DNA from 3 places in the Parageobacillus sp. NEAU-HV-2 genome. Region 1 is predicted to be linked to each of the others. Evidence: predicted binding sites of a transcription regulator. Region 1 holds the regulator's gene; each other region holds the start of a gene.
The links. Region 1 encodes LexA, which represses DNA repair genes until DNA is damaged. Its sites were predicted from a motif close to CGAACATATGTTCG; they were not measured.
Positions count from the first base shown of each region.

Region 2: ruvA (Holliday junction branch migration protein RuvA) is a predicted target of LexA. The motif match lies at 1,709-1,722, and genes of this name have one in related genera.
Region 3: recA (recombinase RecA) is a predicted target of LexA. The motif match lies at 1,453-1,466, and genes of this name have one in related genera.

Region 1 is NZ_JBXUJJ010000009.1:28,687-31,939, reverse strand. Features, by position in the region: gene AC1WMD_RS14310 (YneB family resolvase-like protein) at 1-527, opposite strand, end outside; gene yneA (cell division suppressor protein YneA) at 549-854, opposite strand; gene lexA (transcriptional repressor LexA) at 1,006-1,629, shown strand; gene glnA (type I glutamate--ammonia ligase) at 1,715-3,049, opposite strand; gene AC1WMD_RS14290 (MerR family transcriptional regulator) at 3,092-3,253, opposite strand, start outside.
Region 2 is NZ_JBXUJJ010000002.1:313,764-317,016, forward strand. Features, by position in the region: gene AC1WMD_RS05000 (YhcN/YlaJ family sporulation lipoprotein) at 1-43, shown strand, start outside; gene AC1WMD_RS05005 (YebC/PmpR family DNA-binding transcriptional regulator) at 222-962, shown strand; gene AC1WMD_RS05010 (intercompartmental signaling factor BofC) at 1,180-1,665, shown strand; gene ruvA (Holliday junction branch migration protein RuvA) at 1,789-2,394, shown strand; gene ruvB (Holliday junction branch migration DNA helicase RuvB) at 2,410-3,253, shown strand, end outside.
Region 3 is NZ_JBXUJJ010000001.1:632,771-636,023, forward strand. Features, by position in the region: gene pgsA (CDP-diacylglycerol--glycerol-3-phosphate 3-phosphatidyltransferase) at 1-87, shown strand, start outside; gene AC1WMD_RS03415 (competence/damage-inducible protein A) at 124-1,368, shown strand; gene recA (recombinase RecA) at 1,538-2,587, shown strand; gene rny (ribonuclease Y) at 3,038-3,253, shown strand, end outside.

The DNA.
Region 1 (3,253 bases):
AAGCGGACGATTTCTTCGACCGGGAGCTCTATTCGTTCCCGGCCGGCGTTTTCCCCCATATGTTTTAAATTTCGTTCGGGACGGTAGCCTTGCTCCACCGCCCGCTTCATCCCGCGCTTAATTTTTAAATTATGTATTTTCCGTTGATATTCTTCGACAATGCTAATAATGCTCAGCACCATTTCATCCGCTTCCGACAGCTGCATTTCACCGTTATGGGCGATGGTATATATTTTTGCTCCTTCTTTTTGGATGCAATGAAGCAGGGCAATTCGCGCATGGCCACGCCCCAGCCTAGTTTCATCTTGAACTAAAAGCGCGTCAATCTCTTGTTCTTTTAATGCCGAAAGCAGCTCAAACACGCCGTCTCTGTCCACTTCATAACCGCTCGCCTGCTCCATAATCACTTTCACTACTTCAAAGCCGTGCTTCTTCGCAAGCTGCTCAAGCTCTTCCTTCTGCCGTTCGAGCGACGTTTCCTGCTCTTCTTTTTCGGTGCTGACACGGCAATATATAATCGCTTTCATGCGATACCATCCTCTTTCATGTTATTGGTTGACAGCCAGCTGTCTATCTTCCTTTGATTTTAACACAGGAATGACAATTTTTTCACCGGCAACAATTCGCTGGCCGGATAGGTGGTTAACGTCGACGACCCAGTTGATGAATTCCTCCGTGGAAAGCCGATGCTGATCTTCATATTCTTTCGCTAGCTTCCAAAGCGTATCTCCGGAAACAACGGTGATTTCCATATATTGATCTTTTTTCACCGGTTTGTTTGCGTAAAACAACGCCCCGATCACCATAAACAGCAACGAAGAAAAGATGAGATAATGCACCATCATTCGTTTCATATTCCCCACCTCTTAAGAATGTTTGTTCGGTTTTGTCCTCATTATAATAAAGAACATTTGTTTGTGTCAATACAAATTTCGAACTTATGTTTGTTTTTTTTGCGACTGCATGCTATAATGTAGACAAATGGTATGGTAAGAGGTGTATAGGATGACAAAACTATCAAAGCGGCAGCAGCAAATTTTAGATTTCATTAAAAAAGAGGTAAAAACAAAAGGATATCCTCCTTCAGTCCGGGAAATTGGCGAAGCGGTCGGACTTGCTTCAAGCTCTACCGTGCATGGGCATCTAGCGCGGCTCGAAAGCAAAGGATACATTCGCCGCGACCCAACCAAACCGCGTGCGATTGAAATTTTGGATGCCGATTTTACCGCGTCGCAGGAAAAAGAAGATGTCGTCTCCGTGCCGATGATCGGGAAAGTGACGGCCGGACAGCCAATTACCGCGATTGAAAACATCGAAGATTATTTTCCGCTGCCAAAACGGCTCGTTTCCGAAGAAGATCAAGTTTTTATGCTGGAAGTGATGGGCGACAGCATGATTGAGGCAGGGATTTTGGATGGCGATTACGTGATTGTGCGTCAGCAGTCTTCCGCTGATAATGGGGATATCGTCGTGGCGATGACCGAGGACAATGAGGCCACTGTCAAGCGCTTTTTTAAAGAAAAAGACCATATTCGCCTGCAGCCGGAAAATTCGAATTTAGAGCCGATTATCGTCCGCAATTGCACCATTCTCGGCAAAGTGATCGGCGTCTATCGCATTATCCATTAAAATAGAAAATGAAGCAAGATCGGGAGCTCTTCTTGATCGCATGATAAAAAGGCTGTCTCGTTCGCATGAGACAGCCTTTTTGTTTTTAATAGAGTTCCATATATTGATCGCGTTCCCACTGATGGACCGTGGTGCGGAACATATCCCATTCAATTTCTTTCGCTTCGACGAAATGTTCGAATAAATGTTTTCCGAGCGCTTGTACAATGACTTCATCCGCCTTTAAGTTTTCGAGCGCTTCCGCCAATGTCGCTGGCAAGTCGACAATTCCTTCCTCTAAGCGCTCTTCTTTCGTCATGACATAAATGTTGCGGTCAACCGGAGCCGGTGGAGTCAGCTTGTTTTTGATTCCATCTAATCCCGCCGCTAATAATACAGCCATCGCCAAATACGGATTGGCTGATGGGTCGACGCTGCGCACCTCAATGCGCGTGCTCATGCCGCGGGAAGCTGGGATGCGGATGAGCGGGCTGCGGTTGCGGGCGGACCAGGCTACATAACATGGCGCTTCATAGCCGGGAACGAGACGTTTGTAGGAGTTGACAGTCGGATTCGTTACCGCCGTAAAGTTTGGTGCGTGTTTCAGCACGCCGGCAATAAATTGCAACGCCGTTTCGCTTAATTGCAAATCTGCATTTGGATCAAAAAACGCATTTTCATTATTTCTAAACAATGATAAATTGCAATGCATTCCAGACCCGTTAATGCCGAAGATCGGTTTTGGCATAAATGTGGCGTGAAGGCCATGCTTGCGGGCGATCGTTTTGACGACGAGCTTAAATGTTTGGATGTCGTCGCACGCTTTCACCGCATCTGCGTATTTAAAATCAATTTCATGCTGGCCAGGCGCCACTTCATGATGGGAAGCTTCAATTTCAAATCCCATTTCCTCAAGCTCAAGCACGATATCGCGACGGCAGTTTTCCCCTAAGTCTGTCGGCGCCAAGTCGAAATAGCCACCTTGGTCATTTAATTCCAATGTAGGGTGTCCTTTTTCATCTAATTTAAATAGGAAAAACTCCGGTTCCGCGCCCAAGTTGAACGAAGTAAAGCCGAGCGCTTCCATTTCTTTTAAAATCCGCTTCAAGTTATAGCGCGGACAACCTTCAAACGGCGTGCCGTCCGGATTATAAATGTCGCAAATAAAGCGGGCTACTTTTCCTTTTTCCGCTGTCCATGGGAAAATAACAAACGTATCTAAATCAGGGTATAAATACATATCGGATTCTTCGATGCGGACAAATCCTTCAATCGACGAACCGTCAAACATCATTTTGTTGTCTAATGCTTTCTCTAGCTGGCTGATTGGAATTTCGACGTTTTTAATCGTGCCAAGAATATCGGTAAATTGCAGACGGATATACTTGACGTTTTCTTCTTTGACGATGCGCATGATGTCTTCTCTTGTGTACTTTGCCATTTTGAAACTCCTCCCCGGCTCCCAAGTTTTATTGAACGATCATTAATGAAAGAAGCGAGCGAGATCCCCTTGGCGAAGTGATGCACGTTGGAAACGCCCCGCCTGCAGCAACTCCGTTCGCAAAATTTCACGCAGCTCCTCGTCAGATAGCTTTTGTTTCACGACTTTTTCCACTTTTTCTGGCTGCTCTTTGCGATCGGCCTG
Region 2 (3,253 bases), on a different contig from region 1:
TATTGATGGAAAAATTAACGAACGTCCAGCCAACACCCGTTAATGGTGAAAAAGTGGGGACACCTTTTTAGGTGTTCCCATTTTTAGCGAAACATAGTCTTTAACGAGCAAAGCTGGCTAAGTGGAAGAGGAATCGGCATATTTTTTTGTTATATGACATTTTCCTCTTTTTTTGGTATAGTAATATCGGAAATTTCGTTGCGATGAGAGGAGAAATTTCGATGGCTGGACATTCCAAGTGGAAGAATATTCAACGCCGGAAAAACGCGCAAGACGCAAAGCGCGGCAAATTGTTTATGAAATTGGCGAAAGAAATTTATGTAGCGGCAAAAACAGGCGGAGGCGACCCAGCGTCGAATTCATCCTTGCGCCTGGTGATCGAAAAAGCAAAAGCCGCTAACATGCCAAGCGAAAATATTGAGCGCGCGATTAAAAAAGCAACGGGGAACCAAGAACATACAAACTATGAAGAAATTCGCTACGAAGGATATGGGCCTGGCGGCGTTGCCGTGATGGTCGTTTGTTTAACCGATAATAAAAACCGTACCGCTTCGAACGTACGCGTGGCCTTTTCGAAAAACGGCGGCAATTTAGGCGAAACCGGCTGCGTTTCTTATTTGTTTGAGCGCAAAGGGCTGCTGGTGATTGCCCGCGAAGGACTGGACATCGACGAAGATGAGATGCTTCTGCAAGCGATCGAAGCAGGAGCGGAAGAAATGGAAACGACCGAAGATTCGTTTGAAATTTATACAACGCCGGAAACATTCGAAGAAGTAAAGCAACAATTAGAGCAACAAGGCTTTACGTTTGCCAGCGCGGAAATTACGATGATTCCGCAAACGTATACGACGCTTGCCGGCGACGATTTAAAGAAAATGTTAAAACTAATCGATACCCTTGAAGATGACGACGACGTCCAAGAGGTGTACCATAATCTGGACGAATCGGTATTGGAAGAGTAGTAAGCGAAATGCCCGATGCCTTGAGGCGTCGGGTATTATTTTTTACTTAATTTGAAACAGATTGCATCGAATGGCGATTCGCAAAAATAAGGCAGAACAGAGGAAGATAAAACGTTAACAAGTGCGGAAATCGAAAGAAAATGGATAAAACTTCTCACGTTGGTGAGAATAGAAATAAGCATATTGTTTATTTTACCTTGAAAGTGAGGAAAAGGAGATGCGAATTCTTGCCACTTTCTTCATTATGATTGCTTCCTATGTATTGCTCATACAAACTGCTATTGCTGCGCCATCTTCCGTAAAAATGACGATTATTTTAGAACGGCAATACTTAGACGGAGAAGTGAGCCAAGAAACAAAGGAAGAAACCGTTGTTTCCATGAAAGAGATATGGAAAAAATATAAAGACTGGCAGCTTGTGGATATGGATGATCAAACGATTGTATTTCGCAAAACAGTGAATGATATTTCTCCATTATTAAAGGCGAATGGTTATTTTGGAATTACGGAAGACGGAACATTATCTATTTTTGAGGGCAAACCTGCACATTCCACACGGATTATTCAATCATTTTTTCAAATTGATGTAAAAAAACTGGAGAGCCGTCAGCATGAGCAACTGAAAAAAGGAATTCGCGTCCTCTCGAAATCGCAATATAAAGATGTGATCGAAACATATCGCCATTTTGCCGTGATCCGATAGAAAGACTTATCATTTTGGTAAGTCTTTTTTTATGTTCCAAACAGGAATATACATTCGCTTTTTGTTATAATGTAATGGTATGATACAATGGAAAGGCAGAAAGAAAAGGAGAGGAGTTCAGCGTTGATCGAATTTGTCCGCGGGTATGTCGATTACGTCTGCCCGGAATATATTGTCATCGACAATAATGGCGTCGGGTACCAAATCTTTACCCCGAATCCGTTTTCCTTTCAAGAAAGCCGCGATACGATCGTAACCGTTTATACATATCAGTACGTCCGTGAAGATATCGTTGCTTTGTACGGGTTTCGCACCCGCGAGGAACGAATGCTGTTTGCCAAACTATTGCAAGTATCGGGAATTGGCCCCAAAGGCGGATTGGCGATTTTAGCCGCGGGGCAGCCGGAGCAGCTGGTTGAAGCGATTGAACAAGAAAATGAAGCGTTTTTATGCAAATTTCCAGGGGTCGGGAAAAAAACAGCCCGGCAAATGATCCTTGATTTAAAAGGAAAGCTGGCTTCGGTTATGGCAACTCCGCATACCCGCTTTGTTTTCCATCAGGAAGAGACAGCGCCGCTTCACGCCGCCGCACTGGAGGAGGCCATCGCAGCATTAAAAGCGCTTGGCTACGGGGAACGGGAAATTCAAAAAGTCATACCAGCGCTTAGCAAAGAAAACTTATCTACTGAGCAATATGTGAAGCGCGCGCTGCAGCAACTGTTAAAATAAAGGGAGGGGTGGATGATGGAAGAACGCCTTGTCTCCGGTGACGTCCACCGTGAAGACGTTTCACTTGAATACAGTCTCCGCCCGAAATTTTTGCACGAATATATTGGACAAGATAAAGTGAAGGGAAATTTAAAAATATTTATTGAAGCGGCAAAAATGCGTGAGGAAACGCTCGATCATGTCCTATTATACGGTCCGCCGGGGCTGGGAAAAACGACGTTGGCGGCGATTATTGCCAATGAAATGGGCGTCCATTTGCGCACCACTTCCGGTCCGGCGATTGAGCGGCCTGGCGACTTGGCGGCCATTTTAACGTCATTAGAACCAGGGGATGTATTATTTATTGATGAGATTCACCGGCTGCACCGTACGGTGGAAGAAGTGCTGTATCCGGCGATGGAAGATTATTGTTTGGATATTGTCATCGGCAAAGGACAGACAGCCCGGTCCATTCGCATTGATTTGCCGCCGTTTACCCTCGTTGGTGCCACGACAAGGGCGGGTGCTTTATCTGCCCCGCTGCGCGACCGGTTTGGCGTCATCAGCCGTTTAGAGTATTATAGTGTAGAACACCTTAGCCAAATTGTGATACGGACAGCGGAAATTTTGCAGGTCGAAATCGCACCGGAAGCAGCGACAGAAATCGCGCGGCGCTCGCGCGGAACGCCGCGCATCGCCAACCGACTGCTGCGGCGTGTCCGCGATTTCGCGCAAGTGCGGGGAAACGGGACGATTACTTTTCCGTTGGCGGAAGAAGCGCTCGAGTTGCTGCAAGTCGACCGATTGGGCCTTGATCATATCGATCATAAGCTCTTGAAAGCGATTATCGAAAAATTCGCCGGCGGGCCGGTCGGTCTGG
Region 3 (3,253 bases), on a different contig from region 1:
GCGCTGTGGGTAGCGGTCATTTTTACGGTATGGTCTGGCTGGGACTATTTTGCGAAAAATAAACATGCTTTCTTGCATTCCAAATAGAAATATATATGCAGTCCAATAAAGGGGGCGCCTTGATTGAACGCGGAGATTATTGCTGTCGGCTCCGAGCTGTTGCTCGGACAAATCGCCAACACCAATGCGCAGTTTTTGTCGCAGCAGCTTGCCGAGCTTGGTATCAACGTTTATTTCCATACCGTTGTCGGCGATAATGCCGCTAGGCTTGAGCAGGCGGTAAAAGTGGCGCAAACAAGGGCTGACCTGATTATTTTTACCGGTGGGCTCGGTCCGACGAAAGACGATTTAACGAAAGAAACGATCGCCCGCCTGCTGCAGCGGGAGCTGGTGACGGATGAGGAAGCGCTTCGTTCCATTGAAGCTTATTTTGCCCGCACAAACCGAATCATGACGGAAAATAATAAAAAGCAGGCATTGGTGCTCAAAGGCTCTACCATATTAAAAAATGAGCACGGCATGGCGCCGGGGATGGTGATTACGATCGATTCCATTACCTATATGCTTCTGCCCGGACCGCCAAAAGAAATGCAGCCGATGTTTCGCAAATACGGTCGCGCTTTTTTGCTAGAGAAGCTTGGACACGAGGAACGCATTGAATCGCGCGTATTGCGCTTTTTTGGCATCGGCGAGTCAGAGTTGGAAACAAGAATTGAAGACTTGATTGATCAGCAGTCTAATCCGACGATTGCCCCGCTTGCCGGCGACGGAGAGGTGACATTGCGCTTGACTGCGAAGCACCGCTCGGAAGCAGAGGCAAAAAGACTGCTCGACGAAACGGAAAAGAAAATAGTAGAACGCGTCGGCGCCTATCTTTATGGCTATAATGAAGAAACATTATTTGAAAAGGCGATTCAGACGCTAAAAGTGCAAAAGAAAACGGTGGCAGCGGCTGAAAGCTTGACAGGTGGGCTTTTCCTGGAGCAATTGACAGCTGTTCCCGGCGCCTCCCAAGTGGTTCGTGGCGGGGTCGTCTGCTATACGAATGACGTAAAAGAAAAAGTGCTTGGCGTCCCCTATGCCGTGTTAGCAGCGGACGGCGCGGTAAGCGAACAGTGCGCGCGCCTGTTGGCGGAAAATGTCCGCACGCTCTGCCAAGCGGATATCGGCATCAGCTTTACCGGCGTGGCGGGTCCAGACCCGCTTGAAGGAAAGCCGGTCGGTACCGTGTATATCGGTATTTCTACTTCTAAACACGGCACCAATGTCTATCCGCTCACCTTATCCGGCCACCGTGATGCGATTCGCATCCGCACCGCGAAATACGGCTGCTCCTTTTTATTAAAAACATTGACGGCTGCAGAATGAACGCAGCCGTTTCTCCCCTTGTTGTTCCCCGCTTTTTCGTCTATCTTCCCGATGGAGATTGTTTCTATTTTCACCACAAGAAAACGAATAGACGTTCGATTTTTTGCTTGGCAACAACCGTAAAAAACGGTATAGTATAAGTAGTTGAGAAAAAAGGAGGAGTTTGTTAGTGAATCAAGACCGTCAAGCCGCCTTAGAGCAGGCGTTGAAACAGATTGAAAAACAGTTTGGCAAAGGCTCGATTATGAGGCTCGGTGAACAGACAGACCGTAAAATTTCCACTGTATCCAGCGGATCGCTGGCGCTTGATATCGCTTTAGGAGTGGGCGGCTATCCGCGCGGACGTATTGTTGAAATATATGGACCTGAATCTTCCGGGAAAACGACCGTTGCCCTTCATGCGATTGCCGAAGTGCAGAAGCAAGGGGGACAAGCGGCATTTATCGACGCGGAGCATGCGCTTGATCCGATTTATGCACAAAAATTAGGCGTCAATATCGATGAGTTGCTGCTGTCTCAGCCAGATACGGGCGAGCAGGCGCTCGAAATCGCAGAAGCACTGGTGAGAAGCGGTGCGGTCGACATTATTGTCATTGACTCCGTTGCGGCGCTGGTGCCAAAAGCGGAAATAGAAGGGGAAATGGGCGATGCCCACGTTGGTCTGCAGGCGCGCTTAATGTCGCAAGCGTTGCGCAAATTATCGGGAGCGATTAATAAGTCGAAGACCATCGCTATTTTCATCAACCAAATTCGTGAAAAAGTTGGAGTTATGTTTGGCAATCCGGAGACAACGCCAGGCGGCCGTGCGCTAAAATTTTATGCTTCCGTCCGCCTAGAAGTGCGCCGTGCTGAGCAAATCAAGCAAGGTAACGACATGGTGGGAAATAAAACGAAAATTAAAGTCGTGAAAAATAAGGTGGCTCCACCATTTAAAACAGCGGACGTAGATATTATGTACGGAGAAGGCATTTCCCGCGAAGGCGAAATTATCGATATGGCATCGGAGCTCGATATCGTGCAAAAAAGCGGCTCGTGGTACTCTTATAAAGATGAGCGCCTCGGCCAAGGGCGGGAAAATGCGAAACAGTTTTTAAAAGAGAATCCGCATATTGCCGAAGAAATTGCCCAAGAAATCCGCAAACATTACGGCATTGAATCTTCTAGTGTTAACGGTGTCGGCGAATTACAACAAGACGAGTTTGGGCTTTTGGAAGACTAAATGAGAGAGGAACGCGATTCCTCTCTTTTTTATTTCCATTTATTGCAGGTGTGTACTTCCTATATCTTGACAATCATTTTTGCCACCTTTAAAATTAACATGTATATTTTTCAAAAAAATAAACGATAAAAGCCCGTGACTCCGGCTGATGGAAGCGGTCCGTGCATAAACAAGTGAAGGAATCGTTTTGCACTGGACCAACTCGCATAATGATGGACGATCATGCAAGGGAGTGCGGTAAGCATTTGCGGAAAATTAGACCGCGTTCGCGTAAAGCGGAAATTCCCATCCATAGGACCGTTCGCTCTATGTACGCTTAATCAACGGGTTGCCGGTGCTTGAAACTCTGATGTTTGCAACGATTGTGCTGTATGTTGAAACGTTGATAACAATGTACATGCCGACAGTTACATCCAACGCATCTGAATTATAGCAAGAGGAGGTGAAAACATGGATTCAATCATCATCTCCGCTTTGCTTGCCTTAGTTGTCGGTGCCGTTGTTGGCTTTTTTGTTCGCAAATCGATTGCAGAGGCGAAAATTGGCGGTGCCCAAGCAGCCGCACAGCAAATTGTGGAAGAAGCAAAACGAGAAGCGGATGCGTTGAAAAAAGAAACGCTTCTTGAAGCAAAAGATGAAATCCACAAACTTCGTACCGAGGTTGAA